4 regions of the Sinorhizobium sp. 22678 genome follow, and region 2 is predicted to be linked to each of the others. Evidence: predicted binding sites of a transcription regulator. Region 2 holds the regulator's gene; each other region holds the start of a gene.
The links. The regulator LexA, encoded in region 2, represses DNA repair genes until DNA is damaged. The targets are predictions, from matches to a motif close to TGTTCNNNNTGTGTTCNG.
Positions count from the first base shown of each region.

Region 1: a site for LexA is predicted at 5,970-5,987, ahead of recA (recombinase RecA). Genes of this name have one in related genera too.
Region 3: a site for LexA is predicted at 5,527-5,544, ahead of ACTJKL_RS09255 (DNA recombination protein RmuC). Genes of this name have one in related genera too.
Region 4: a site for LexA is predicted at 3,500-3,517, ahead of dnaE (DNA polymerase III subunit alpha). Genes of this name have one in related genera too.

Region 1 covers NZ_JBQEMS010000010.1:246,160-253,761, reverse strand. The annotation lists gene ACTJKL_RS17385 (flagellar biosynthetic protein FliO) at 1-657, opposite strand, end outside; gene cckA (cell cycle histidine kinase CckA) at 1,023-3,632, shown strand; gene ACTJKL_RS17375 (pseudouridine-5'-phosphate glycosidase) at 3,754-4,683, opposite strand; gene ACTJKL_RS17370 (carbohydrate kinase family protein) at 4,819-5,778, opposite strand; gene recA (recombinase RecA) at 6,113-7,198, shown strand; gene alaS (alanine--tRNA ligase) at 7,437-7,602, shown strand, end outside.
Region 2 covers NZ_JBQEMS010000010.1:7,832-15,433, reverse strand. The annotation lists gene ACTJKL_RS16265 (DUF3606 domain-containing protein) at 27-200, shown strand; tRNA gene ACTJKL_RS16260 (tRNA-Asn) at 576-650, opposite strand; gene ACTJKL_RS16255 (hypothetical protein) at 793-1,074, shown strand; gene ACTJKL_RS16250 (hypothetical protein) at 1,122-1,469, opposite strand; gene ACTJKL_RS16245 (calcium-binding protein) at 1,866-2,945, shown strand; tRNA gene ACTJKL_RS16240 (tRNA-Cys) at 2,992-3,065, opposite strand; gene lexA (transcriptional repressor LexA) at 3,284-4,000, opposite strand; gene ACTJKL_RS16230 (hypothetical protein) at 4,223-4,387, opposite strand; tRNA gene ACTJKL_RS16225 (tRNA-Ala) at 4,583-4,658, opposite strand; tRNA gene ACTJKL_RS16220 (tRNA-Ser) at 4,926-5,015, opposite strand; gene ACTJKL_RS16215 (hypothetical protein) at 5,209-5,421, opposite strand; gene ACTJKL_RS16210 (septal ring lytic transglycosylase RlpA family protein) at 5,872-6,912, shown strand; gene ACTJKL_RS16205 (D-alanyl-D-alanine carboxypeptidase family protein) at 6,969-7,602, shown strand, end outside.
Region 3 covers NZ_JBQEMS010000004.1:339,058-346,659, forward strand. The annotation lists gene ACTJKL_RS09240 (nucleoside hydrolase) at 1-487, shown strand, start outside; gene ACTJKL_RS09245 (methyl-accepting chemotaxis protein) at 569-2,935, opposite strand; gene ACTJKL_RS09250 (ribokinase) at 3,283-4,182, opposite strand; gene ACTJKL_RS09255 (DNA recombination protein RmuC) at 4,289-5,494, opposite strand; gene def (peptide deformylase) at 5,644-6,168, shown strand; gene fmt (methionyl-tRNA formyltransferase) at 6,282-7,217, shown strand; gene truA (tRNA pseudouridine(38-40) synthase TruA) at 7,217-7,602, shown strand, end outside.
Region 4 covers NZ_JBQEMS010000025.1:76,237-83,838, reverse strand. The annotation lists gene dnaE (DNA polymerase III subunit alpha) at 1-3,240, opposite strand, end outside; gene ACTJKL_RS26855 (ABC transporter ATP-binding protein) at 3,718-4,404, opposite strand; gene ACTJKL_RS26850 (lipoprotein-releasing ABC transporter permease subunit) at 4,422-5,735, opposite strand; gene proS (proline--tRNA ligase) at 5,751-7,079, opposite strand.

The DNA.
Region 1 (7,602 bases), 240 kb from region 2:
AGCGGGCTCCACCGGAAGCGAGCGGTCACGCACCGCGCTGAAATCGGTGTGCGACGGCTCGATGGCTGATACCGGCGGAATGTGAGGCGCAGGTAAAGGCCTGGAGACCTGCTGCGGCTGCGGTGAGCCGAGTGCGGGGCCTTGCTGATCCGGAACCACCCGCACCGGAGGCTCCGGGCGCGCGGCGACCCGCGGCGGCTCGCTCGGGCGCGCCGGTTGCCGAACGGGATCGGCGGCAGCTTCCGTCGGGAGAGGGCGTTCGGGCGGGACAGGGGAAGGAACCGGCTGAGGCCGGGTTTCCGCAATCGGGGCGCGGGTCGTCTTTTCTTCCGGCTCCGCCTGAAGTGCGGCCGGAACCGGAACTTCTCCCTCGGGCGCGATGCGGCTTTCGATCACGATGTCCGTCGGGCCGCCGATCATGATCAGGTGCTCGACGTCGTCGCGGCGGACGAGCACCAGCCGCCGACGCGTGTCGACTGCGGCGGCATCGAGCACCGCGAGCCGCGGCTGCCTGTTCTTGCCGCCGCGGACGAAGGGAGAGGAGGGCTTGTTGCGCATGAGCCGAAGCACGGCGACGAGGCACAAGAGACCGATCGCAACCGCTCCGGCGGCGATCATGAACCGGCTGGCGTTGTCCCCGAGGATTGTTTCCAACATAGGCTGAACTCCTTACTGCCGCTTCGCATGTCAATATTTGACGGCTTTTTTCGGGCTTGGACAAGCTTCGGCCCGACATTCCCTGTGAATTGACCGCAGCGCTTCCGCAGAGACGCTTTTTGCTGTTATCTCTGATTGTTAAAGATGATTCCAGGTCGATGCGCGAAAGCGCGGAGGGCGGCCATCGATTCGCGACGATGCCTTCGGACCCGGCCACCGCATGGTTCCTCAAGCCGGAAACGGATTGGGGATAATCATGCGGCAATTCAAAGTATTGCAGCGGCCCTTGTGCATCCACGGGGATGTACGGCACTGCAAGCGCTCGGGATCGCGTTCGATGCGACCCGGCAGCAGGTGAGGACCCGATGACGAAATTGCGGCAGGCAGGTGACTACCAGATGCCGGTCGTTGACCGGGGCGTTCGTCCGGGAACCATCCTCAGGATCATCCTGCTTGCGATCGTCCTCACCGCGTCGGCTGCCGCTTTCGTCGTCTTCAAGGACCAGCTCGAAAACGAGATCGTGCTCGGCATTCTCGGCGTGCTGGCCATGGTGGGCATATTCTTCCTCGTTTCTTCCGTCATCGGTTTTATCGAAGTGATGCCGCAATCGCGGCCGGACGAACTGGCGCGCGCCTTCCTCGACGCGCATGAAGACGGGACGATCGTGACCGACCGCAAGGGGCGCATCATCTATGCCAACGCAGCCTATGGTGCCCTGACGGGCACCAAGAGTGCGGCAGGCATCCAGTCGCTCGAAACGATCCTGTCGCGCAACCGCGAGGCCACCGAAGCGATCTATCGCCTGACCAACGGTCTGCATGAGGGCAAGCAGGGACATGAGGAGTTCCGGCTGCTGAAACCTCTGGCAAACGGCAAGGTGGCCGGTTCCGGCGCCCATTGGTATCGGCTGAAGGCGCGGGTATTGCCGCTCGAGGATGCCGACAGCAATCCGCTCTACTTGTGGCAGATCGCGGATATTACCGCGGAGCGCGACGAGCAGGAGCGCTTCTTCAAGGAACTGCAGAACGCGATCGACTATCTCGACCACGCACCCGCGGGCTTCTTCTCCGCCGGGCGCAAGGGCGAGATCTTCTATATCAACGCGACGCTCGCCGATTGGCTCGGAATAGACCTGACCAAGTTCCAGCCTGGCTCCGTCAGCATTGCCGATCTCGTCGCGGGCGAGGGGCTGGCGCTGGTACAATCGGTACAGGCGGAGCCCGGTCTCAAGAAAACCAAGATCCTGGACCTCGATCTCAGAAAGACCAACGGCCAGAGCCTGCCGGTACGCCTGATTCATCGCGTTTCCTCGGCACGGGACGGTGCGCCCGGCGAAAGCCGGACGATCGTGATGTCGCGGGAAGGCGACGACGGCGATCAGTCGGCGTCGAATGCCGCGATGCGGTTCACCCGCTTCTTCAACAACACGCCCATGGCGATCGCCTCGGTGGATGGAGACGGCCGCATTCTCCGAACCAACGCTCCGTTCATGAAGCTCTTCGCCGGGCTCGTTTCGCAGGACGAGGTCGAGCGTGGGGCCCTGATCGACGCCGTGGTGCACCAATCCGAGAGAGGGCGTCTGCAGGAGTCGCTGGCTGCCGCGAAGGACCGGCAGAGCGATATTGCCCCGATCGACGCGCTTCATCCCAAGGATGATGGGCGTCACTTCCGCTTCTACGTCAATGCCGTCATCGACCAGAGCGATCAGGCGCCCGAGGAGGCTGCGATCATCTATGCTCTGGAGATCACCGAGCAGAAGGCGCTCGAAAACCAGATGGCGCAGACGCAGAAGATGAATGCCGTGGGAACGCTCGCCGGCGGCATCGCCCATGATTTCAACAACGTCCTGACCGCCATCCTGCTTTCCGCCGACCATCTGCTGCTATCGGCGCGGCCGGCGGATGCGACCTTCGCGGACCTGATGGAGATCAAGCGTAACGCCAACCGGGCAGCCGTGCTTGTGCGGCAGCTGCTCGCCTTCTCGCGCAAGCAGACGATGCGTCCGACGGTGCTCAATCTCACCGACGTCATCGGCGATCTCAGGATGCTCGTCGACCGCATGACCGGCACCAACGTCAAGGTGGAGGTCGACTATGGCCGCGATCTCTGGCCGGTGAAGACCGACCTCGGCCAGTTCGAGCAGGTGCTCCTGAACCTCGCCGTCAATGCCCGCGACGCCATGCCTGCGGGCGGGATCATCACGCTCAGGACGCGCAATCTGCCGGCGAGCGAAGTGTCGGCGCTTGGACGGCGCGAACTGCCCGAGGAAGACTTCGTCATGGTCGAGGTGTCCGACCAGGGCACCGGCATTCCGCCGGAAATCATGGACAAGATCTTCGAGCCCTTCTTCACCACGAAGGATGTCGGTAAGGGCACAGGGCTCGGACTGTCGATGGTTTACGGCATCGTGAAGCAGTCCGGCGGCTATATCTATCCCGAGTCGGAGATCGGCAGCGGTACGACCTTCCGCATCCTGCTGCCGCGGCATGTCGACGTGCCCGAAATCCAGGATGAGGACGCGTCCGCAGCGCAATCCGCGGCGCCGGCGAGGAGCGAACCGGTTGCGGTGCCGATGCCTCGGGCCGAGCCTGCCGACCTGACCGGGGATTCGGCGGTCGTGCTGCTCGTCGAGGACGAGGAAGCGGTCCGGCGCGGCGGCAAGCGCATGCTGGAGACGCGCGGCTATACGGTTCACGAAGCGGGATCGGGTATCGAAGCGCTGGAGATCATGGACGAACTCGAAGGCGCCGTCGATATCGTCGTCTCCGACGTCGTGATGCCGGAGATGGACGGGCCGACGCTGCTGCGCGAGCTGCGCAAGACATATCCGGACCTGAAGTTCATCTTCGTATCCGGCTATGCCGAAGATGCTTTTGCGCGAAATCTGCCGGCCGACGCGAAGTTCGGCTTCCTGCCGAAGCCCTTCTCGCTGAAGCAACTTGCCGTCGCCGTGCGCGAGATGCTCGACAGCTGACGAGGTTTCTCCTCCGAACCTGTGCTCTTCGCCGTTTGCCGGCATCTTCCCCATTTCGATAGGGAGAAGGGCAAACGGCGGCGCGGCAGATCCCCTTCGCCTTCCTATTCCATTTCTGCGGTTACTTCGCAGCGAGTGCGACAGCGATCCCGGCGGCAAGGCGCGCATTGTTCTCGACCAGCGCGATATTGGTTTCCAGGCTGCGCCCGTCCGTCAAACGGAAGAGGTTGTCGAGCAGATACGGTGTGACCGCCTTGCCGGAAATGCCCTCGCTCGCCGCATTGTCGAGTGCGCGGGTGATATAGATCTCCATCTCCTCGCGCGGGATTTCGCTTTGTTCCGGCACCGGATTGGCGACAAGCATTCCGCCGTCGATCCCGAGCAACTCGCGCGTCCGCTGGAAACTGGCGATTGCCGCCGGACTGTTCAGCATCAGCGGGCTCTTGAGGCCGGATTCACGCGACCAGAAGGCCGGGAAGTTCTCGCTGTCATAGGTCACGACAGGGACACCGCGGGTTTCGAGCACTTCGAGCGTCTTGGGAATGTCCAGAATGGCCTTGGCGCCGGCACAGACGACAATGACGCCGGTACGTGCGAGTTCGTCCAGGTCCGCCGATATGTCGAAGCTCTGCTCCGCTCCGCGGTGAACACCGCCGATGCCGCCGGTCGCAAAAACCCGGATGCCGGCACGGGCAGCGGCGATCATCGTTGCGGCAACGGTCGTGGCGCCGGTGCGGCGTTCGGCGATCGCGAAGGCGAGGTCGGCGCGCGAAAGTTTCATCGCGCCCTGCGTCTTCGACAGCGCCTCCAGTTTGGCATCGTCCAGACCGATATGGAGGACCCCATGGATTACGGCGATGGTCGCGGGCACGGCACCCTGTTCGCGGATGATCGTCTCGACGCTGCGGGCCATGTCGAGGTTGCCGGGATAGGGCATGCCATGCGTGATGATCGTGGATTCCAGCGCGACGATCGGCGCACCTCGTTGCTTGGCGGCCGCGACTTCATCTGAATATTCCATCGGCAGGGACGGGGAGGAGGGTTTGGTCATGATCGTTTCCTTGATTGATGACATCCGACGGCAAATTGCATCGGGGGTGCCTGATCGATTCCGGTGCCTGGAGCAGAGGGTGCGGAAGAACCGCCCGCATTCCGCGCTACCCGGCTCCCATTCAGCTGCCAATTCTCATGCCAGCATTTCCGCTTCCGGCACAAGGCGCAGCACTTGCTCCAGCTTGTCAGGCAGCATCTCTTCGGAGGCAGCGTAGGGCGAATGCAGCGTTATGACGGCGGCCGCCATGCCCCGGCGCAGGCAGGCGGCAAGATCCGCACCGGCAAGCCGGGCGGCGAGAAAGCCCGAGGCGAGCGCATCGCCGGCGCCGGTGACGTCGGCAAGTGCTGAAAGAGCCGGCGGCGTAGCGAGGCAGGCACCCTTGCCGTCGAAGGCGACCGCGGCCCGGCCTCCGCGCGTCACGACACCGCCGGAAAGACCGGCGGAGCGCAGCAGCAACGGCCATTCCGCGGCGGTTGCGGCCTCGGTTCCGGTCAGCGCGCGCGCCTCCGCCTCGTTCATGAACAGGAAATCGAGCCCGTCGAGGCACGCGCGGTAGCGGACCACTTTTGCCGGAGAAACGGCGATACCGGCACGGAGAGGGCTGAACTTCGCGGCGGTGCCGGCAAGCGCCGTCAACGTCTCCTCCGGCAGATTGGCGTCCATCAGCACGAGTTCGCTCGCCGCTAAAATCTCGCGCGTGGTCCGCTGCTGCAGCCGGCGCGGCGTAAACAAAGCATAGAGGTCCATGTCCGCGAGCGCGATGACGAGGTTGCCGTCGTTTTCCAGGATTGCCGTATAGCTCGGCGTCTTGCGATCGAGAAAGGTAAAAGGGCGATCGATCACACCGGCAGCTTCCGCAGCGGCCGCCACCGTGTCGCCGGCGGGATCGCCGCCCCGCGGGCTGATCATGGTTACGCGATGGCCGAGGCGCGCGAGATTTCTCGCTGCATTGAAGCCGCCGCCCCCGGCTTCCTCGAACCAGGTGCCCGGATTGCTCGCGCCCGGTGTCGTCGCGCCGCTGATCCGGCCGCGCCGGTCGATATGAGCGCCGCCAAAAACGGCTATGTTCTGCGACTTCACCTGTGCTTGCATCTGGTCCTCGATGAACGGCGGAGAAAAGGTGGCGAAGTCTCTCTTCCGCCGGCATTCCGATCTATCGTTTCGTACTACCTTTTAGGGCTTTGTCCGGCTTTGATCCATCGTGAATCACGAAGCGAATCGGGGCGGCGCGTGAAAGCCGGCATGCGTTGACGCGCAACTTGTGGATACTGTGGACGAAAGGCGTGAACAAGAATCGAACGTAGTGAAATATTCCGTGCAATTTCAATTGCTTGACGTGCCATTGCCAAGTTGGAACAAAACATGTACAAAAAGGCTTGCGGCGGCTTCATTGCCTCGATAGCTCCAATAACCTAAAGGTGGACCAATGGCACAAAATTCTTTGCGGCTCGTAGAGGACAAATCGGTGGACAAAAGCAAGGCACTTGAAGCGGCTCTTTCCCAGATCGAACGTTCGTTCGGTAAGGGATCGATCATGAAGCTCGGAGCGAAGGACAGCGTAGTTGAGATCGAAACCGTCTCCACCGGGTCGCTCGGCCTCGACATCGCGCTCGGCATCGGCGGCCTGCCGAAAGGCCGCATCATCGAGATCTATGGACCGGAAAGCTCGGGCAAGACCACGCTGGCGCTGCAGACCATTGCCGAGGCACAGAAGAAGGGCGGCATCTGCGGCTTCGTCGATGCCGAACACGCACTCGATCCGGTCTATGCGCGAAAGCTCGGGGTGGATCTCGAAAATCTTCTGATTTCGCAGCCTGATACGGGCGAGCAGGCGCTGGAAATCACCGATACGCTGGTCCGTTCGGGTGCGATCGACATTCTCGTCATCGATTCGGTGGCCGCACTCGTGCCGCGCGCCGAAATCGAGGGCGAGATGGGCGACAGTCTGCCGGGCATGCAGGCGCGCCTCATGAGCCAGGCGCTGCGCAAGCTTACGGCATCGATCTCCAAGTCAAACTGCATGGTGATCTTCATCAACCAGATCCGCATGAAGATCGGCGTGATGTTCGGCTCGCCGGAAACGACGACGGGCGGCAATGCGCTCAAGTTCTACGCCTCGGTGCGCCTCGACATTCGCCGTATCGGCTCGGTCAAGGAGCGCGAGGAAGTCGTCGGCAACCAGACCCGCGTCAAGGTCGTCAAGAACAAGATGGCACCGCCCTTCAAGCAGGTCGAGTTCGACATCATGTATGGCGAAGGCGTTTCGAAGACGGGCGAATTGATCGATCTCGGCGTCAAGGCGGGCATCGTCGAGAAATCGGGCGCCTGGTTTTCCTATAACAGCCAGCGGCTCGGCCAGGGACGGGAAAACGCCAAGCTCTTCCTGCGGGAGAATCCCGAACTGTTGCGCGAAATCGAGACGGCTCTGCGGCAGAATGCCGGTCTCATAGCCGACCGGTTCCTGGAGAATGGCGGGCCGGAAAGCGACGGCGACGAAGCCGCCGATATGTAATCGGCAGCAACCGTCTCGTTCAAGCGTGCGAAGCCGGCCGTCGTCACCTGCGGCCGGTTTTTTGCTGCCCGCTGGACAGCATGAAATGCGGACGATAAAAGCCTGTGGTTCCGACGGCTCGGCCGGCGGGAGGCGTGACGTAATTGAATGCGACGCGCCTAAGCGCGGGGTTGAAAAGTGCGGCTTGCAGCCTGGAGAGATCGGGTTGCCGCCGGAGTGTACACAGATAGGACGCAAGATGAGCGGCGTGAATGAAATCCGGTCGATGTTCCTCGACTATTTCCGCAAGTACGGTCACGAGGTCGTGCCGTCCAGCCCACTCGTGCCGCGCAACGACCCGACATTGATGTTCACCAATGCGGGCATGGTGCAGTTCAAGAATGTGTTCACCGGGCTCGAGCAGC
Region 2 (7,602 bases):
TGGTAGACCGTCGATGAGAGGAAAGCATGGCAGATAATCCGAAGAAGAAAGGCCGCGACCGTGAGCTCGTTTCCGAACAGGAGCACGAGGTGGCCTACCTCATGAGAACGGCGAAGGTGACGCGGCAAAAGGCGTTGAAGGCGATCCGTGAAGCTGGGCCGAACCGCGAAAAAGTGATGGAATATCTCGGCAAGAAATAACGCTCAAAAGAGCGTCGCCTGCTGGACCTCCTTTGTCTCCGGCTCAAATGGCGGTCGCGTCCCGCCTTTCGTGGCGTTCGTCTCCTGATCCGCGCCTTCTCCCATGCCGCGTGATAGTTCTTGTGCAGCTCGGGCGCGGCGATAATAGCGATAGATGCCGCTTGCGGCGTTTCTCATTGCGTAACACGCAATATCTTCGAACCCTAGGAATTCCCCGTTTGCCGGCCTGTGTGGTCCGAAAAGCAGCCAAAATGTAACCAAAAAGCAAGCCAGCACCGAACCCTTAGAGGCTTGGTGCATTTGCCATGATCGGTTAAGCGATTGAAAATATTCAAAGAAAAAGCCCCGCACCGTGAGGTGCAGGGCTTTGGAAACTGGCTCCCCGGGCCGGATTCGAACCGGCGACCTATCGATTAACAGTCGAGTGCTCTACCGCTGAGCTACCAGGGATCATCTGCGCCGCAGAAGTGAGGCTGCTAATACAAATGCTTTTCCGATTTGCCAAGCGGTTTTTCAAAAAAAATGTCGGCAGGCGGTTGCCGCCCTGTGGAGAAGGCACCAACTGTGGGGTCATTGGTACGGAAGAAGAGTGATGGCGAAGAAGCATTTTGGCATCAATCCCAAGACGCGTGAGATTGTGCTCGGCAAATGGCGGATGAGCCTGCCCAATTCGCCGGCATTGCGCGTGCTCATCGGCGTTCTGCTCGTCTTCGGCGGTCTGCTCGGTTTTCTGCCCATCCTGGGCTTCTGGATGGTTCCTCTGGGCCTGCTCGTGCTTTCGCACGATATTCCCTCGATGCGCCGACGGCGGCGCAAGCTGGCCGTATGGTGGGCCCGATGGCGCAGCAAGCCGAACTCGTCCGGCAGGTCCTGAGAGGTGGGCCTTGCCAAGAGTTCCGCCAGCATCCGGATGCACGCATTTCAGTCGTCGGAATTGCGCGGCTTTCGACGTCGTTCGGGCAGGAGGGCGACAATGACGCAGGCGAGGACCAAAGCGACCGGCCAGAAATCGGTCGCCTGATCCCAACTCCACCTCCACATTTCATAACCCTCCAGGTGAGGCGGCGGCAGCTTTGCGCTGATCTCGAAATCACGTTTCTCGCGGCCGTGGAAGTGTCCGATGGCGAAGGCGAGGCCGATGATCAGCGCCAGCCTTCTCGGCGCAATCGCCATGAACAGGAGGGCGACGACTGCTGCAATACAGAAGCCCTCGACCACATGCCCGAGCCAATCGAAGTGGCGCTGAATGTAGCCCCAAGGAATATCCATCATGTCGCGCTTCGAGTGCCGCCCTCCCGATGAGGCCGGCCGACGGACCGCTATATCACAACCGCCGATCACGAGACCACACGATCCTCGAGGTTTCGCCTTCGCGGACGTCTTCGGTAGCGTGGGAGAGCTCGTCCTTCTTCCAGTATCCGGACGCTGAGTGTGGTCGCAAAGTACAACTTGTAGTTAATCCAAAGTGGTCAATAGACAGGAGCATCGCGTTCGGCAACATTGGAGCGCTTTCAGGAAAAGGGTGTAACGGTCTTTCGTAGGAAATCCGTATTTTCATAGCGTTAGCTCGTCACTCCGACGGGGCCCGACGAAGTCGGCGCCGCGAAGGCCGTCCTGGTTTCCCAAGACGAGCATCGCCTACTTTACAGCACTGTGGAGAGAAAAATGGCGCATCTAATCGGTGGCATCGCCCCTTGGCTCGGGCTGGACAACCACATCTTCGGAACGAACGATCCGGACATTATCTTCGGAGACCCGTTCACGACCGGCAATAGCCTGGGAGTCTCCGAAATCGGCGGCTTCCTGTCTTCGGGGCAGGGTGGCCGCGACAGCCTTGACGGCCTTGGGGGCAACGACACGCTCTTCGGCGACGCTTGGACGATCTCCAATCAGGGGCGTGGTGGCGACGACCAGCTCGACGGCGGCGCCGGCGACGACACGCTGTACGGCGATGCCTTCCAGATCGATGCGATTGATTCCGCTATCGTCGCCGGAGGGAATGATCGTCTCTCTGGCGGCAAAGGCAACGATACACTCTATGGCGATGGCTACGATTGCCTCAGCGGACGTGGTGGAGACGACTGGCTCGACGGCGGCGCCGGAGACGATACTCTCTCGGGCGACGCTTTCTCCCTGGGCGATTTTTTCGTTGGCGGGAACGATCGCCTCCAGGGCGGAGAGGGCCATGACAAGCTCTACGGCGATGGCCTCGACCAGGGCGTCGTGGAATCCGGCATTGGCGGCAACGACCACCTGTATGGTGGTTCGGGCAATGACTTTCTCGTTGGAGACGTTCTTTTCTCACGTGGCGGCAGTGGCGGCGACGACCTGCTCGACGGAGGCAAAGGCAATGATGTCCTGTATGGCGATGCAGAGGTCGGCGTGGACACCGCGGGTGGGAACGACCTCTTGATCGGCGGCACCGGTAACGATCAGCTCTGGGGTGATGGTCGACTGACCGCAGCCTTCGCGGTCGAGACCGGTGCCGATCAGTTCCTGTTTTCACGAAACAGTGGTCGGGATGAGATCTTCGACTTCGAATTGGACAAGGACGTCATCCAAATCGCTGGCTATGGCTACGACGACTTCGCTGATTTTTTGCCCAACATCGGCAACGATGCCGACGGGAACGCTGTCCTGCAGTTGAATGGCACGGTCGATCAGGTCACTCTGATCGGCATCCACGCTGCCGACCTCAGCGCTGCCAACTTCGTCTTTGCGGGCGCGGATTTCGCCTTCGTCTGACGCAGGTAAGATTTGTCGGTAACAAAGCTGAATAGGGGTGGTTTTTTGGAGGCCTCGCCCGGAATTGAACCGGGGTACAAGGATTTGCAGTCCTCTGCGTCACCACTCCGCCACGAGGCCTCTACGATTTGCGATTTTTCAAATCGTGGCGCGGATTTAGAATGATTGCCCGCAATCCGCAAGAGGGTACATTTGGAATAGGGTCTTTTTTATTCTGTATAATATGGCTTCGGTTCTGTGGAGGCGTGGCCATAGCGCCCCAAGGCGCAATGCCCCCACTTCTAACGCTTTGAAATTGCGTACTTCCGTGGGAAACGCCTGCACACCTGGTCGGGAGGCTAGTGGTACCGCCGGATGAGGCCGACAAGCCTGCCTTGGATCTTGACCCGATCCGGACCGAATATCCGTGTCTCGTAAGCCGGATTGGCGGCTTCGAGCGCAATAGAGGCGCCCTTGCGACGGAAACGCTTCAGAGTTGCTTCCTCGTCGTCGATCAGGGCGACGACGATATCCCCGGGGGTGGCAGTGCTTCCGTTCCGGATGATCACCGTATCGCCATCGAGGATGCCGGCCTCGATCATCGAATCACCCTTGATCTCGAGAGCGTAGTGCTCGCCGCTGCCGATCATTTCGACCGGTACGGAAATATCGTGCATGTTGTTCTGGATTGCGGAAATCGGCACGCCGGCGGCAATGCGGCCCATGACCGGGACAGCGACCGACGCGATCTCGGCCGGGGGCGCCGGTTTCGGTGCGGGGGGCGGGGCCGCAGGCTTGCCCAGACTGCCTTCGATCACGCTCGGCGAAAAGCCGCGGCGGACCTGCGAAACACCGGCATAGGCCTCCGGCAGCTTGATGACTTCGAGGGCTCGAGCGCGATTCGGTAGCCGGCGAATGAACCCGCGCTCTTCGAGTGCGGTGATCAGACGATGGATGCCCGATTTGGAGGCAAGGTCCAGGGCATCTTTCATCTCGTCGAAGGACGGCGGAACCCCGGATTCCTTCATTCGTTCATGAATGAACAGAAGCAATTCCTGTTGCTTGCGGGTTAGCATGGCGTCACTCCAGAATCGCGAAACAAATCAAGAACAGAACCTATCTGTTCCATATGTGTTCCGCAAGTGCCTAAAATTCCGTGAATACCGCTTGCTGCTGAATGCCTGTCCGCTTCCGATCCGGCGTGTCGTTGGCGATCGCTCGGAATGTCGGGGCAGGGGGCGATACGCTCTCGCATGTTTGGCTTACAGCGGCCGCCCCAGTCGCTCGCCTATGCCATGCTAATAGGCAAGCCGCAGTCCGCCCGGCGTAAGAACGTCGAATTCAGGCTCGGGATAGGGCCCGTACCACTGGGTATAGGTCGTGTTGGTCGAGCCTGTGCTGGCGCACCCCGAAAGGGCGAAGAGGGAAAAAATTACGGCTGCCACCAAAGATTTAACAGGCATGTTTTTCTCCACTCGCGGGAGTTGCCCAGACCTCGAACGGGTCAGACTAAAACTTTCTCTCAAATCAGCTTTTTTGGCAAGCGCAGCCGAGCCTCGGCATCGACCGAGCCCTGGCAGCCTGACGTCCGGCATCGGTCGAAGTTGCCCCAGGTAAGTTCTGTCACCTAGGTCTCCGGGCTGGACAAAAGATGGGAATGGTGGAGTCGAAGGGAGTCGAACCCTCGACCTCCGCAGTGCGATTGCGGCGCTCTCCCAACTGAGCTACGACCCCACTGGTCACCCATTGTATAAGATTTTTCGGCCCCGCGCGCCAGTGCATTCCGTTTGCCGGCTTCACCCTTGCCGCCCGGTAGGGCACGCTGCAATTCACCCACCCGAATATCGCCCCTTCGCGATGGAGTCCCAAGCAGCTTCTTCCGCTCCGGCAGGTGACGCAAAGCGTCGGAAGGGCAGGGCGGCCACGAGCCTTGCGGCTGGGGAAGACGGCCATCAGTGACGAGAAGCTGGGAATTCCGGCGTGCCCGGATCAATTCTGAAATGGCGGAAGAGGTGGGATTCGAACCCACGGTACGCTTTCACGCACGCCGGTTTTCAAGACCGGTGCCTTAAACCGCTCGGCCACTCTTCCAGGTGATTGCGGAGCTTCGTGAAATTCGTTTCCGAGTTCTCGATGGACCGGCGATCGCTACCGGGTTTGCTGCCCATTCACCAACGGCTGGCTTTTTAGCAGCTTTGATCACAGCGTCAACTTGCTCCGGAGCATTTGCTTGCATTCGAGGCGTGCCGCGCCGCATACGCCGTGGCACGGTTGTGGGCCATCGTCACGGGCGCCGTCCGCTGTCCGGCGCTGCAGGCGGTCTTTCGTCGCCTGCCCGGGCGACGTAGGCCGCGACATCCGGACTTCTGCCGTCCAGGAGCGCCGCTCCGGCAAGCAGATAAACGGCAATCGCCAACATCGACAGGAGCATTATGCCTAAGGGGAGGCCGGTTGCCGCCCGTCGCTCCGGCGGCCCATAATCGTATCTGTCGTCCATTGCGATATCCTCTCGGACTTGGGCCGGAGCACGGGCACCACGCCAACCGGGGACGGAGCCTCAGAGTTGCACCGACGGGAAGCTTCGGCCAGCTCTGAGGCCGCCGCACCCCGCGGCCGACGAGCCGCGCGGGTGCTTATTGCGATATGTATCGGCAGGGAAACCCGGCAACGGGTTTCGGACCTTTGGCGCGCTCTATCGGACCATGGTCCAGCGACTCATTTACGCTTCATAAACCATAGCGAGCGTTTTTTAGCCTCCGTTCGTCCTCCGGTTCGCAATTTCGCCTTGTTGTTGTCATGATTGTTCGACTGTTCCGTTTCGGGACGGCGAAATTCTCGCGGGGGGAACTACTGCACGATTGCGACGATCGTTGCGCGTTCGGTCGGATGCGCGAGCGCTGCAGGAGCGGATTTCGGGTGCGGCTTTGCGAATGATCTTGTGGGACAGATGACATCCAATAACGGTGCGGCATATCTTGTGAGGGGGCTCCGTCTCGCAGCGGTTCCGTTGCTTTGCGCGGTGCTTGCGGCCTGCGGGTCGACGTCGAGCGTCAAGAAGACCAAGTCGCGGAGCAAGGAATACTTCGCCGAGTCCGTCTATGGCGTCAAAGCCAGCCCCAGAGTCGCTACCGGAAACAACATTCCCAAGGGCGGTGGCCGCTACCAGGTAGGCAAACCCTATCAGGTCAAAGGCAGGTGGTATCAGCCGAAGGAGGATTTCGGCTACAACAAGAGCGGGATGGCCTCCTGGTACGGGTCTGCCTTCCATGGCCGGCTGACGGCCAATGGCGAAGTCTATGACAAGCATCACCTTTCGGCCGCTCACCCGACCTTTCCGCTGCCGAGCTATGCGCGCGTGACCAACCTGGAGAACGGCACGTCCGTCATCGTGCGTGTCAATGATCGCGGCCCCTATGAGTACGGCCGGATCATCGACGTCTCTTCGAAAACCGCCGACCTGCTGGACATCAAGCGCAAGGGAAGCGCCAATGTTCGCGTTCAATATGTCGGTCGTGCGCCGCTCGAAGGCAATGACATGCCCTACCTCATGGCTTCGTACGTCAGGAAGGGCGACCGTGGCCCGAGCGTGATGCCGGAAGGGCAGATCGCCTCAGGCGTGATGGTGGCTTCCAACGAGCCGCTGCGCGACATGGTTCCGAATCTCCGCGCCGTTCCGGTTCCGAACAGATCGACGCTCGATGCCGGCGTACCGGTGAACGCGCTGGCAAAGCCGGCCCAGGCCTCGGCGGCACCAAGCGCCTTCGGCGAATTCGTCGTTCTGCCGCAGATCGGCCCCATGCCTACGTCGCGCCCGCAATTGATCCCGCTGCCGGATGGCAGCATGGCCTATGCTGCGGCCTATGTCGAAGTTCGCGTCAGCGACAAGCCTTCGCCCTTCGAGGCGATCATGGTCGATCGCAATCCGCTGACCCCCGATTCCATTCTCGCCTATGCGAAGCGCCAGTACCGAAACGCCGACTCGCGCTGACGCCGGTTGAAGAGGGCTTTTCGCGCTGATATGCCCATGCAGAACCGGAGTTTCTCATGCGCATGAAGTGGCTTGCGGTCGTAGGTTTCCTCGCGGCCATCGTTTCGGGACCAGCGGTCGCACAGACGCCCGCCTTCGACACCAAAGCGAAGCAGATATATCTCGTCGATGCCGAGACGGGCACAGTGCTCTTTTCACGCGACGAGGATGCACCCGTCCCGCCTGCCTCGCTCGCCAAACTCATGGCGATGGAGGTGGTTTTCGAAGCCCTGGATAAGGGCGACCTGACGTCCGAGACGAGTTTCGAGGTTTCTGAACATGCGTGGCGTACAGGCGGGGCCCCCTCCGGCACTGCAACGATGTTCGCCGCGATCAAATCCAGGATCCGCGTTGCGGATCTCATCCAGGGCGCAACGGTGCAACTCGCCAACGATGCGTGCATTGTCCTGGCTGAGGGAATTGCTGGCAGCGAGGCTGCTTTTGCCGAACTGATGACCAAGCGGGCCCGCGAGCTAGGGCTGCCGGTCGCCACATTCAGGAATGCCACGGGGCTGCCGCATCCGGAAAACAAGATCACGATGCGCGAACTCGTCGCCCTTACGCGGCACCTGTACGAGGCGCACCCGAATTACTACCGGCTCTATTCGCAGCCGGAATTCGAGTGGAACAAGATCCTTCAGCGCAACAAGA
Region 3 (7,602 bases), on a different contig from region 2:
GATGGGCGGCGGCTTCTTCGAGGGCGGCAACATAACGCCCGCGGCGGAATTCAACATCTATGTCGATCCGGAGGCAGCCGAGATCGTCTTCCGCTCCGGCATCCCGATCGTGATGATGCCCCTCGATGTCACCCATCGCGTTCTGACGCGGAAGGTTCGCGTGGAGAAAATCCGCGCGATCGGCAACCCGGCGGCAGCGGCCCTTGCCGAGATGCTGGAATTTTTCGAGCGTTTCGACATCGAGAAATACGGCACCGACGGCGGGCCGCTGCACGATCCGACCGTGATCGCCTATATCCTGCGGCCGGAGCTATTCACAGGGCGGGACTGCAACGTCGAGATCGAAACGGCGTCTCCGCTCACCACGGGCATGACCGTGGTCGACTGGTGGCAGGTCACCGGCCGGGCGCACAACGCCAAGGTCATGCGGCACATCGACGACGAGGGCTTCTTCGAGCTCTTGATCGAGCGGTTGGCCCGTCTCTGAGAGCCATGTACGCCTTGCCCGGAAAAGACGACGGCGCCCGATGAGGATCGGACGCCGTCTTGCAGCCGGTGCGGGCCGCGATCAGAATTCTTCCCAGTTGTCCTGCGCGAGCGCATTGGCGCCGGATGTTTTGGCAAGCACCTTTTGAGTCGAATTCGAGTAGGCGGCACTGCGCGGCGCCTGGGCGGGACGATTTTCCCCGGGGGCAGCCGCACGCATCCGCTCGGCCGTACCGCGCAGCATTTCGGCCGGGGCCTGGGTCTGCACCGCCTGCGGGGCAATCTGGAAACGGGCGACCAGCGCGCTTAAGGCGCGAGCCTCGTCGTTCAGCGCCATGCTGGCGGCCGTCGTCTCTTCCACCATGGCAGCGTTTTGCTGTGTCACCTGGTCCATCTGATTGACGGCGGAATTGATCTCCTTGAGGCCCACCGCCTGCTCCGAGGCGGAGCTTGAGATCTGGCGGATGAGCCCGTTGATCTGCACCACCTGCTCGGCGATCTTCTCGAGCGCGCCGCCTGCCTTGCCCACGAGGTCGACGCCCTCGCGAACCTGGCCCGCCGATGTATTGATCAGCGTCTTGATTTCCTTTGCGGCATTGGCAGAGCGCTGCGCGAGTTCGCGGACCTCCTGTGCGACGACCGCGAAGCCCTTGCCGGCATCGCCGGCGCGGGCGGCCTCGACCCCGGCATTGAGCGCCAGAAGGTTGGTCTGGAAGGCGATTTCATCGATGACGCCGATGATCCGGCTGACTTCATGCGACGACTGCTCGATGCCATTCATGGCGGCGATCGCCTTCTGCACCACCTCGCCGGACTGTTCCGCGTCGCTGCTTGCGACCTCGACGGATTTCGCGGCGACCTTGGCGTTTTCGGCGCTGGCGTTCACCTGCGAGGTCAGTTCGTCAAGCGCGGCCGCGGTCTCCTCGAGACTTGCTGCCTGCTGTTCCGTCCGATGCGACAGGTCGTTGGCGGCGCCTGAGATCTCGCTGGTGCCGCTGCCGATATTGACGACCGAGTGGTTGACGGTGCGGATCGTCTCTTCGAGGCTCTCCATCGTCGCGTTGAAATCGCGTTTCAGCTGGGCGTATTCGCCGGGGAAGTCGCCGGTAAGGCGGAAGGCGAGGTCGCCGGCGGAGAGATGCGACAGGGCCTTGCCGAGACGTGCGACGATGTCGCGCTGCAGAGCGCTGGCCTCGGTGCGTTCGTTTTCCGAACGTCCGCGTTCGAGTTCGGCCTGCTCTCTCTCGTGACGTGCCTCGCTTTCGAGCCGCCTGTTGTCGGCGAGCTGGTGACGGAAGCCCTCGAGCGACCTGGCGACGGCGCCTGTCTCGTCGGAGCGTTCCTGACCGGAAATCGGCCGGGTATATTCTCCGTTGCTGAGCGTCTCGACGTCGCCCACGAGGCCGGCAAGCGGCTTCTGGACGAAACGGCGAACGGCGAAATAGAGGCCGGCGAGCACCGCGCCGAGGACCATCAGACCGCCGACGATCATCATATAGGTCTGATCGCGTACCGGCGCATTGATGGCTGAGCGCGGAACATCGACCAGAACCAGCCATTGCGCGCTCACGTCGGGCAGGCTGAAAGGATAGACCACACGGTCGAAAGGCTCGTTACCGTCGTAAGTCAGGTTCTCGATCATGCGGGGCGTGCCGGCGGAAAGGGCGTCTTTCACCAACTCGGCGCCTTCGCCGTCATATTCCTTCATCAGCAGTTCGGGGATGGGTGCGGCGAGCCACTTGCCGCTCTGCGACAGCAGGTAGACCCGGCCGGAGCCGAAAGGCTTGACCGCCGAGAGACGGTCCGCGAGTGCGGCGAGCGAAATATCGACACCCGAAACGCCGATCATTCTGCCGTTCGACATGACGGGATAGGCGATCGACGTCATCGTGGTCGGGACATCGGTGCCCTCGGCGAGATAGGGCTGGGTGATGGCGCCCTTGCCGCTTTTCGCCGCGAGGCCGTACCACTCGGCCGCATAATCGGCCTTGAACGTCGAGAGCTGGATATTTCCGTTGCGGTCCTTGGACCAATAGGGCGTGAACGCACCGTCGGCATTGCCGCCAAGTTCCGTGTTGTCGACGACGTCCTTCCCGTCATAGGCCTTGGGCTCTTCGGCGAACCAGCTGCCGAAGGCAAAGCCATGCTGCTCCAGGTTGGCCTTCAGGAGATTGATTGCGCCTGCGCGGTCGGTGGACTGTCCGGCATGGCCGCGCCCGAGAACGCCCGACATGGTCCGCGCGGCGGCGGCAAGTTCGCCGACGCTTCCCGCGATGTCGGCCGCGATCGCCCGCGCTTCCGTCTTCGCGCCGTCGAAGACCAGCGTTTCGACACGGTCCCGCGTCTGGGAGATAAGCACGTAATTCGACGCGAGCAGCACGAGGGCAATCGTGCCTCCCGTCACCGCGATCAATTTTGTCGCCAGCGATCTGGCTTGGAACTTGAACATGAAATCCTCACGCACTGAGAGGTCCGCAGGTGCTGAACCCGCGGCGCGACATATTCGGAACTGTGGGTGAAGCTCCCTCATGGAGCGCCAGATGCCGACCGGCATGGAGGAGCGGCCGAACCGGAGCTGGCCTTCTCGCTGACCTGATTAGACGATCAAAGATTAAAATACGGCCAACGCCGCACCTGATTCCGGGTTCAAGCGGCAGGATTTGCGCGGCGGCCTTGCCGGCGGGCGCTTATCTCACGGTCTTCCAGCGCGTTTCAATGTTTCATGGAAACACTGAAATAGTCTGAACCTGTGCGCTTCCGGACGGAAAACGGTGGCACACTTTCCTGGAAGGTGCGTCAGAGCCGGGCGGCGACGTCGGCGGCAAGCGGTATCGAGGGCTGCGCGCCGGGCTTGAGGCAGGCCAGCGATCCCGCAACCGCGGCGCGGCGGAGCGCCTCGGAAAAGGCGAGGCCGGCGTCGAGGCCGGCGGCGAGATAGCCGCAGAAGGTATCTCCTGCACCGACCGTATCGACGGGCTCGATCGTGAGCCCTTTCGCGCGATGGAGTTCGCCTTCGTGAATCGCCACCACGCCCTCAGCGCCAAGCGTTACGATCACGGTCTGGCGGGTCTCGGCGTGCAGCCCCTTCATAGCCTCTTCCCGCTCGGCGCCGGCGATGCCCGCTTTGCCGGCGAGCAGCTCGAACTCGGTCTCGTTGGCAATGACGATATCGGCCATGCGGCCGAGGCGCGCCGCATCCGGCGTCAGCGGCGCGATGTTGATGATCGATCGGACGCCGCGCCGTTTTGCTTCGGAGAGTGCCTTCTCCACCGAGGCAGCTGGAATTTCGAGCTGGAGCATCAGCGTGTCGGCAGCAGACATTCTTGCAACGGCGTTCGCGGCGTCGTCCTCGCTCACGCGTGCATTGGCGCTGGCGACCACAACGATGACGTTTTCGCCGTCGCCGCCGACGATGATATGTGCCGTGCCGGTCGGCTCGCCGACGGTCTTCGTCAGATCGAGATCGGTGCCGGCCTCCTTGAGCAGCGCCAGCGCGCCCTCGGCGAAGGCGTCGGAGCCGACGGCACCTGCCACGCGCACCGAGGCGCCGGCGCGGCGCGCCGCGAGCGCCTGGTTTGCGCCCTTGCCGCCCGCCGCAGTGGAAAAGTCCGTTCCGGCGACAGTTTCGCCCGGCTTCGGGAGGCGTGCGGTGGTGGCGATCAGATCCATGTTGATGGACCCAAAAACAGTGATCATGTGGAGGCGTCCCGTCGGCTTGCTTCTTTGTTTTTCGCCTGTCGTCATTCCAACCGCTGCACGGTTTCGCGCGACACACGCATTTGCCGGAGAGTGCCCGACGCCGTCAGTCCTCGTCAACCACTCTCAGCTTCAATTGCCCCATGCGCCCGTCCATCGGGCGCCCGCTGCCGTCGCCCGGCTTTTCGCCCTGTCTCGGATCGCCCTCGGCCTGCAGCTCGAGCGCCTCGATCTTGGCGCCCCGACGGGTCAGCTTGTCCGAGGAGATCAGGATGTCCTCGACATCCTTCTGCGTCATGGCGAAATGGCCCTGGAGCTTGCGTACGCGCTCATCGAGACGCGAGAGGTCTTCCATCAGCCGTACGACTTCGCCCTGGATCAGGTGGGCCTGCTCACGCATGCGGGCGTCTTTCAGGATCGCCTGGATGACCTGGATCGAGAGGAGCAGGAGCGACGGAGAGACGATGACGATCCGCTGGCGGTGCGCCTTCTGGACGATCGCTTCGAAATGCTCATGGATTTCGGCGAAGATCGATTCGGAGGGAACGAAGAGGAAGGCCGTATCTTGGGTCTCGCCCGGCAGGAGATATTTGCCGGAGATATCGCGGATATGCACCTCCATGTCGCGGCGGAAGGCCTGCGCGGCCTGTTGCCGTCGTTCGGCGCTCGCCGCGTCCCTCATGGAATTCCAGGCCTCGAGCGGAAACTTCGCGTCGATGACCAGCGGCGGCTGGCCGTTCGGCATGCGGATGGTGCAATCCGGCCGCGCGCCGTTGGAAAGCGTCGCCTGGAAGGCGAAGGCGCCCATCGGCAGGCCGTCCGCGACGATCGCCTCCATGCGCGACTGTCCGAAGGCGCCGCGCGTCTGCTTGTTGGCGAGGATGCTCTGCAGCCCGGCCATATCCTTGGCGAGCGACTGGATGTTGTTCTGCGCGTTGTCGATCACCGCGAGCCGCTCCTGGAGCCGCCGCAGATTTTCGTGCGTCGCCTTCGTCTGCTCGCTGATCGAGGCGCCGATGCGATGCGTCATTCCGTCGATGCGTTGGCTGAGCGACTGGTTCAGTTCCGCCTGCCGGGCGCCCAGCACCTCGGTCATGGCGGCGATCCGTCCCTGCATCTCCGTCTGCGCCGCGATGAGCGCCGACATTTGCTCTTCGCGGTCGATCGCGCGAGCCGAACGGGCGCGCCGCACCATAATGGACGAGAACAGCACCACGAGAAGGGCGGCGGCTGTGACGAGGAGGCCGGCCGTGACGGGCAGGGCGCCGACGAGGAACAGCGGCTGATCGAAGGAAAAGGGGATGGGCTCCATGGCCGCAGACTAACAGATTCGCGTGCGAAAACCAGATCAAAACGAGAACATACATTTTCGCGTGCCGGTCGTTCCCACTTGGAGCGCCACGGGTTTCGCAATGGCAATTTTCTTGCGCGTCGAGGGAAAGATCGGCTATGGGGATCGACATGACGATCAAGCCGCTCATCATTCTTCCCGATCCGGTTCTGCGCCAGGTGTCGACACCGGTGGAGACCATTGACGCCGATATTCGCCGGCTCGCCGACGATATGCTGGAAACCATGTACGACGCGCCGGGCATCGGTCTCGCCGCGATACAGATCGGCGTGCCGAAGCGCCTCCTGGTTCTGGATGTGACGAAGGAGGGAGAGGAGAAACAGCCGCTCGTCTTCATCAATCCGAAGGTCGTCCGCTCGTCCGAGGAGCGTTCGGTCTATGAGGAAGGCTGCCTTTCGATCCCCGACTATTACGCCGAGGTCGAGCGACCCGCCGCGATCACGGTCGAGTATGTCGATCGCGAGGGCAAGGAACAGGCGGTCGAGGCCGAGGGCCTGCTCGCCACCTGCCTGCAGCACGAGATCGACCATCTGAACGGCGTCCTGTTCATCGATTACATCTCCAAGCTCAAGCGAGATATGGTGATTCGCAGGTTCACCAAGGCGGCCAAGACGCGCGGCGCAAAGGCGATCTGATCCGTTCATGTCTTAGGTCGACCCGGCCTGAAACATTGTGATCTAGCGTCGCGGCCGCGTTCGAGCTGGAGCCGCCCCGCTCACGGGCAATCGAAAGAGACGGAGGCCGCCACTTGCCGCTTCGCATCATCTTCATGGGCACGCCGGAATTTTCCGTACCGACGCTCCTGGCGCTCGCCGGGGCGGGTCACGAGATCGCCGCCGTCTATACGCAGCCGCCGCGGCCGGCCGGCCGGCGCGGCCTCGACCTCAAGAAATCCTCCGTGCATCAGGCTGCCGAGCGCCTCGGCATTCCGGTGTTGACGCCCGTCAACTTCAAGGACGCCGCGGACCGTCAGACCTTCCGGGATTTCGGTGCGGACGTGGCGGTCGTCGTTGCCTACGGGCTGCTGCTGCCGGAGGAAATACTCTCCGGCACCCGCTTCGGCTGCTATAACGGCCATGCCTCGCTCCTGCCGCGCTGGCGGGGGGCGGCGCCGATCCAGCGGGCGGTCATGGCCGGCGACCGTGAGACCGGTATGATGGTGATGAAAATGGACAAGGGGCTCGATACCGGCCCCGTCGCTCTCGCGCAGTCGGTTCCGATCGACGAGACGATGACGGCCGGCGAATTGCACGACCGGCTGATGCAGGTCGGAGCGGTGCTGATGACGGAGGCCATGGCCAGGCTCGAGGCCGGCGAGCTTCCACTCGCGCCGCAGGCGCAAGAGGGCGTCGCCTATGCCGCCAAGATTTCGAAGGAAGAGACCCGCATCGATTTCTCCCGGCCGGCGGCCGACGTGCACAACCATATCCGCGGCCTCTCGCCTTTTCCCGGCGCCTGGTTCGAACTCGACATTGCCGGCCGCCACGAACGCGTCAAGGTGCTTGGCTCCGAGATGTCGGAAGGGAAAGGTGCTCCCGGAGAAGTGCTTGATAATACTCTCAGCATCGCCTGCGGAAAAGGCGCGGTGCGGATGACGAGATTGCAGCGTGCGGGCGGCAAGGCGCTCGCCTCGGCCGATTTCCTGCGCGGCACGCCCATCGCTGCCGGCGCGAGGATCGCCTGATGCCCCGCTATCGCCTGACCGTCGAATATGACGGTTCCGATTATGTCGGCTGGCAGAGGCAGGACAACGGTCCCTCGATCCAGGGCGCCATCGAGAAGGCGGTCCTGTCGCTCACCCGCGAGACGGTCTCGATCCGCGGCGCCGGGCGCACCGATTCCGGCGTTCATGCCAGGGGGCAGGTGGCGCATCTCGATCTCACGCGCGAGTGGAAGTCGTACACGCTGCAAAACGCCCTCAACGCGCATCTGGCGCTCGCCGGCGAACGGGTCTCGATCCTCGATGTCGCGGAAGCCCCCGGCGATTTCGATGCGCGTTTCTCTGCAATCCGCCGGCATTATCTCTATCGGATCGTTTCCCGCCGGTCGCCACTGGCGCTGGAGGCGCG
Region 4 (7,602 bases), on a different contig from region 2:
GATGCGGAGGCCGATCCCTTCCGGCCGCTCTTCGGCGTCGACCGTCATCACCAGCGATTTGCCGGGCTCCAGAAGGTCGCGATACTGGTTCAGCATTTCGGAGAAGAGTACGGCCTCGAATTGGCCCGAAGCGTCCGAGAAGGCGACGATCCCCATCTTGTTGCCGGTGCGCGTCTTGCGTTCCTGCTTCGACGTCACCGTCCCGGCGAGGCGGCCCGCCGCCGCTCCCTGTTTTACGGCTGCCGAGAAATCCGCAAATGTCTGCACGCGCATCTTGGCGAGCAGATTGTTGTAGGTGTCGAGCGGATGGGCGGAGAGATAGAAGCCCAAAACCTGGAACTCGCGATGCAGCTTCTCCGAAGCGAGCCACGGCGTAAAGGGCGGGAGCGCGATCTTCTCGGGCCCCGTTGCGGCACCCGCGCCGAACATGTCGCTCTGGCCGCTCACCTTGTTTTCCTGGGCGCGCTGGGCGAAACCGAGGATACGATCGAGGCCGCCGACGAGCTCCGCCCGGTCGTAGCCGAAGCAGTCGAAAGCACCGGCGGCGATCAGACTTTCGAAAACACGCCGGTTCAAGAGCTTCGGATCGATCCTCAGGCAGAAATCTTCGAGACTTGCGAAAGGCCGATCGGCACGTACGGCGACGATGTGGTCGACGGCAGACTCGCCGACGCCTTTGAGGGCGGCGAGCGAATAATAGATGCGGTTGTCGCCGGTTTCGAAGTGGCGGTGGGAGGTCTGCACGGACGGCGCGACCACCTGGATGCCGAGGCGCATCGCGTCCTGGCGGAAATCGTTGATCTTGTCCGTGTTCGACATGTCGAGCGTCATCGACGCTGCGAGAAACTCGACCGGATAATGCGCCTTCATGTAGGCGGTCTGGTAGGAGACGATGGCGTAGGCGGCTGCGTGCGACTTGTTGAAGCCGTAATTGGCGAACTTGGCGAGAAGGTCGAAGATCAGGTCGGCCTGCGGCTTCGAGACGCCATTCTTGACGGCACCGTCAACGAACCGGGCGCGTTGCTTGTCCATCTCCGCCTTGATCTTCTTGCCCATGGCGCGGCGCAGAAGGTCGGCCTCGCCGAGCGAATAGCCCGAGAGCACCTGGGCGATCTGCATCACCTGCTCCTGGTAGACGATGACGCCCTGTGTCTCCTTGAGGAGGTAATCGATCTTCGGATGGATCGATTCGATCTCTTCCTCGCCGTGCTTGCGGGCGTTGTAGACCGGGATGTTCTCCATCGGTCCCGGGCGATAGAGCGCCACAAGCGCGATGATGTCCTCGATGCAGTCCGGGCGCATGCCGATCAGCGCCTTTCGCATGCCGGCGCTTTCCACCTGGAACACGCCGACCGTCTCGCCGCGCGAAAGGGTCTCGTAGGTCTTCAGATCGTCGAGCGGAATGCTTGCCAGGTCGATGTGGATGCCGCGCTTGCCGACGAAGTCGACGGCCGTCTTCAGAACGGTCAGCGTCTTCAGGCCAAGGAAGTCGAACTTCACGAGACCCGCCTGCTCGACCCATTTCATGTTGAACTGGGTGACCGGCATGTCGGAGCGCGGATCGCGGTACATCGGCACGAGCTGCGAGAGCGGCCTGTCGCCGATGACGATGCCGGCCGCGTGCGTCGAGGCATGGCGGTAAAGCCCCTCGATCTTCTGGGCGATGTCGAGGAGGCGGGCAACGACCGGCTCCTTCTCCGCCTCCTCCTGCAGGCGCGGTTCCTCCTCGATCGCCTTGGAAAGCGGCGTCGGGTTGGCGGGATTGTTCGGCACCAGCTTGCAGATCTTGTCGACCTGGCCGTAGGGCATTTCCAGCACGCGGCCGACATCGCGCAGTGCTGCGCGCGCCTGCAGCGAACCGAAGGTAATGATCTGCGCCACCTGCTCGCGGCCGTATTTCTGCTGCACGTAGCGGATGACCTCCTCGCGGCGGTCCTGGCAGAAATCGATGTCGAAATCGGGCATCGACACGCGTTCGGGATTGAGGAAGCGCTCGAAAAGCAGAGAGAAGCGCATCGGGTCGACATCGGTGATCGTCAGGGCATAGGCGACCAGCGAGCCGGCACCCGAGCCGCGGCCCGGCCCGACCGGAATGTCATGCTGCTTGGCCCATTTGATGAAGTCCGCAACGATGAGGAAGTAGCCCGGAAACTTCATCCGCTCGATGACGCCGAGTTCGAAGGCCAGCCGCTCCCGATAGTCCTCTTCCTTGTAGCCGGGCGCCATGCCGAGTTTGGCGAGCCGGCCCTCCAGCCCCTCCTCCGCCTGCCGGCGCAGCTCCGCCACCTCCGCGCGTTCGGCCTCCTCCGGATCATCCGAAGCGCCGGTAAAGCGCGGCAGGATCGGTCCGCGGGTCTTCAACATGAAGGAGCAGCGCCGCGCCACCTCGATCGTATTCTCCAATGCCTCGGGCAGATCCGCGAAGAGCGCCGCCATCTCCTTGCGGCTCTTCAAATAATGATCCGGGGTCAGACGGAAACGGCTGTCGTCGGACACCATCGCATTGTGAGCGACGGCCATCAGCGCATCGTGGGCATCATAGTCGGACGGCGACGGGAAAAACGCCTCGTTGGTGGCAACGAGCGGAACGTCGAACCGGTAGGCGAGATCGATCATGCGGTTCTCGTGACGCCGGTCGTAATTCCCGTGCCGCTGCAGTTCGACATAGAGGCGATCGCCGAAAAGCTCGATCAAGACTTTCAGGCGTGCCTCGGCCAGGGCCGGCGAACCCGACTTCAGCGCCAAGTCGACCGGGCCGGCTCCCGCCCCGGTCAGCGCGATCAGCCCGGACGTACCGCCTGCGGCGAGCCAGGAGCGGCTTATTCGCGCCTGCTGGTGTCCCTCGCCTTCGAGATAGGCGCGGCTGACGAGCTCTACCAGGCGAGCGTAACCGTCATCGGTCGCCGCGATCAGCACGATCGCGGGAAGCTTGACGAACTGATGCGCGTTTCCACGCCGCTCGCCCTCCGCTTCGTCCTCCATATCGATGGAGAGTTGGCAGCCGATGATCGGTTGCAATCCGTCGTCCGCGGCCTTCTGCGAGAATTCGAGCGCCGCGAATAGATTATTGGTGTCGGCGATGCCGATCGCCGGCTGATCGTCGGCGACCGCCTTGCCGATGATCTTCTTCAAAGGCAGGGCGCCTTCCAGCAACGAATAGGCGGAATGCACCCGCAGGTGAACGAACTGCGGATCCGCCGCAGCCCCTGTGCCGTGCCCGATACTCTGGTTGCCTGTCATCGCCGCACTCCGATTCTTGTCCGGCGCCGAGGATATCCTGTTTCCCGTCCCAACTGTCCAGTCTCAAGGACGGGCCGCCGGGGTTTTTGCCCGGCGTGTGGTGTTTAGTGCGCGTTCGACAGGAACGCGGAGCACGCTCGATAAATCCCGGTCACAGGCCGAGAGCGATTACCGAGATGCTCACGATGAAAAGGCTCATCGAGGCGAAGGCAGCAAGATCACGTACGAAATCAGCCATAACTTGTCTCCTTTCCGCTACTGTTCCCTTTTTGTTCTAATTTTGTTCGATAGTCAAGGAAGTCTGCATAGAAGACCCGCTATTCAGTGGCTATGGTTAACGTGCACCGGCGGCCCGCATTCGTGCATGCCCTTCCGAGGGTCGACACGCCTCGAATGGAACATGCAAGGAGCGCAGCCCGAAGCGGGTGACCGCGCCGCGAGTGAGGTCGGAGCCAAGTAGGCGCAGCGGCGGCCGAACTATTTCAGTTCGACGACCTTGCCGTCCTCGATGGTGACGCGGCGATCCATGAGTGAAGCGAGTTCGTGATTGTGGGTGGCGATCAGCGCCGCGAGCCCGGACTGGCGCGCCAGGGCTTCCAGCGCCTCGAACACATAGCCGGCCGTCTCGGGGTCGAGGTTGCCGGTCGGCTCGTCCGCCAGAAGGATGAGCGGCGCATTGGCGACCGCCCTGGCGATGGCGACGCGCTGCTGCTCGCCGCCGGAAAGCTCGGTCGGGCGGTGGCTGCCGCGATGGCCGATGCGCATATAGTCCAGGAGGGCCGATGCCCGCTCCGCCGCCTCGGCCTTGGGCAATCCGGCGATCAGTTGCGGCATCATGATGTTCTCCAGCGCCGAGAATTCCGGCAGGAGATGATGGAACTGGTAGACGAAGCCGATCTCGTTGCGGCGGATGGCGGTTCGCCGGTCATCGCTGAGCCCGTTGCAGGAGGTGCCGTTCACGAGCACCTCGCCCTCGTCCGGGTGTTCGAGCAGCCCGGCGATATGAAGCAATGTCGACTTTCCGGTACCGGACGGGGCCACGAGGGCGACCGTCTCGCCGCTTCGCAACGTCAGGTCGGCTCCCTTGAGGATCGGCAGAAACGTGTCGCCCTCGCCATAGTGCCGCTCGATGCCGGAGAGCTGCAGTGCCACGCGCGCATTCATTTAAGCTGTTGTCCTTGTTATTCGTACCGCAGGGCCTGCACCGGATCGAGGCGCGAGGCGCGCCATGCCGGGAAGATCGTGGCAAGGAAGGAAAGCGCAAGCGCCATGACGACGACGGTGACGGTCTCGTCGGCGTTCATATCGGCCGGAAGCTGGCTGAGGAAATAGAGCTCCGGATCGAAGAGCGTGGCGCCGGACACCCAGGAGAAGAACTGGCGGATCGACTCGATGTTGAGGCAGACGACGACCCCGAGGACGACGCCCGCGATGGTTCCCGTGACCCCGATTGCGGCGCCCGTCATGAAGAAGATGCGCATCACCGAGCCGGAGGTCGCGCCCATCGTCCTAAGGATCGCGATATCGCTGCCCTTGTCCTTCACCAGCATGATCAGGCCGGAGATGATGTTCAGCGCCGCGACCAGCACGATCAGCGTCAGGATCATGAACATCACGTTCCGTTCCACCTCGAGCGCGGAAAAGAATGTTCTGTTGCGCTCGCGCCAGTCCGTAATGAATATCTGCCGGCCGGCGGCATCCTCCACCGGCTTGCGAAGCTCGTCGACCGCGTCCGGATGCTCGGCGAATATCTCGATCGACTGGACGAGGCCTTCGGCATTGAAATAGAGCTGCGCTTCCTCGAGCGGCATGAAGATGATGGTGGCGTCGTATTCCGACATGCCCATCTCGAAGATGGCCGAGACGGTATAGGCCTTGACCCTCGGATTCATGCCCATCGGCGTGACGTCGCCGTTCGGCGAGGTGAGCGTGATCGTCCCACCCACCCGGATGCCCAGCTGCTCGGCCATGCGCGAGCCGATGGCGACGCCGCTGCCCGAGGCGAAGCCGACGAGGTCGCCGGACTGAATATTTCCCGAGATCGACTTCAGCTTGGTGAGGTCGTCGGCGCGTATCCCGCGAACGAGCGCACCCGTCGACGCATCGCCCAGGCCCTGTGCGAGAACCTGGCCCTCGACGATCGGAATGGCCATGGTCACGCCCGGAACGGCGGAGAAATTGGTGGCAAGATCGGCATAATTGGTGAGCGGGCCGTCCAGAGGCTGGACGATCATATGGCCGTTCATGCCGAGAATGCGCGAAATGAGCTCGGTTCGGAAGCCGTTCATCACCGCCATGACGATGATCAGCGTTCCCACCCCAAGCATGATCCCTATGAAGGAAAAGCCGGCAATGACCGAGATGAACGCTTCCTTGCGCCGCGAACGCAGGTAGCGCCAGGCGACCATACGCTCGAAGGCGGAGAAGGGACGGCTGGAAGATATGCTGGATGGAGCGGCAGCCTGCACTTGCTCATCCGTCGCCGCGGTCATCATCGATCCCTTCGTCTGTTATCTCGCCGCGACCAGTTTGTTGATCGCCGCTTCGACGGTCATCGTCTCCCGCGCGCCGGTCCTGCGGTCCTTCACTTCGACTTCGCCGTTCGCGATCGAACGCGGTCCGACGATCACCTGCACCGGCACGCCGATAAGGTCGGCGGTCGCGAACTTCCCGCCGGCGCGCTCGTCGGTGTCGTCAAGAAGAACGTCGAATCCAGCCTTGCCGAGATCGGAGTAGACCCTGCCGCAAGCCGCATCGCAAGCGTCATCGCCCGTTTTCATGTTGATGACGACGACGTCGAAGGGAGCGATCGCTTTCGGCCAGATGATGCCGTTGTCGTCATGCGAAGCTTCGATGATCGCCGGCACCAGGCGGGTCGGACCGATACCATAGGAGCCCATGTGCACCGTGTGTTCCTTGCCGTCCGGCCCGAGCACTTTCGCACCCATCGCCTCGGAATATTTGGTGCCGAAATAGAAGATGTGGCCCACCTCGATGCCGCGCGCGGACAGGCGTTCGCCTTCGGGGATGGCGCCGAAGGCGGCCTCGTCGTGCATTTCCGAGGTCGCCGCATAGCGCGACGTCCACTTGTCGAAGATCGTCTTCAGGCCCGCGACGTCGTCGAAATTCGTATCCTCGCCCGGAATGTCGAAGCCGAGGAAGTCCTTGTGGCAGAACACCTCGGACTCGCCCGTGTCGGCAAGGATGATGAACTCGTGGCTGAGATTCCCGCCGATCGGGCCCGTGTCGGCACGCATCGGTATGGCGCGCAGGCCCATCCGGTCGAAGGTGCGGAGATAGGCGGCAAACATCTTGTTATAGGCGTGCTCCGCCCCTGCCCGGTCGAGATCGAAGGAATAGGCGTCCTTCATCAGAAACTCGCGCGAACGCATGGTGCCGAAGCGCGGACGGATCTCGTCACGGAACTTCAGCTGGATATGGTAAAGGTTCAGCGGCAGATGGCGGTAGGACTTGACGTAGGAGCGGAAGATGTCGGTGATCATCTCCTCGTTCGTCGGTCCGTAGAGCATCGGCCGGTCCTGCCGGTCCTTGATGCGCAGCATCTCCTTGCCATAGGCGTCATAGCGCCCGCTCTCCTGCCAGAGCTCCGCCGACTGCAGTGTCGGCATCAGCAGTTCGATGGCGCCGGAACGGTTCTGCTCCTCGCGAATGATCGCATTCACCTTGTCCAGCACGCGCTTGCCGAGCGGCAGCCACGTATAGATGCCCGCGGACTGCTGGCGGACCATGCCTGTCCTCAGCATCAGTCGATGGGAAACGATTTCCGCTTCCTTCGGATTTTCCTTCAAGATGGGCATGAAAAAGCGGGACAGGCGCATGACGGGTTCCAGAACTGGTGAATTCGCACTATCGACGGATTCAGGCAAAATGACGTTGTGCTTCGGCCGCTCCTTCGCCTGAGATCAGGGTAGGCAGCTGTTGCCATTCTAACAGGGCTCTTGATTTTCCCGGCGACGCATCGACGGGAGCCTTTCGAGTTCAGCGTTCATAGCCGCTTCGCGCGCGGAAGGGAACCCTGCCTTAAGGCCGGCTATCGCTGCGTCGACACATAACCCGGATGAGAAATACGGGTCGCGACCCTGCGGCAAAAGAGCACGCTAGTAACAGGACGAAGACAGTTGGTGTCAACGGAAAAATTTTACCCGACTGTAGCAAAAATGCAAAAAAAGCAGATGACAGCGCCCAAGGTTTGAGCTAATTTCGGCTCACAAAACAGGCAGGAAGACCAAATTCTTGCCGAAATTCGCGGTCAAGTCTTGGGAGGATAAGATCTTAGGCGCGCTCGTTCGCTGCCGCCGGAAACGGATTAAAGATCACGCGACACTTAAAAAACAAGGCTTT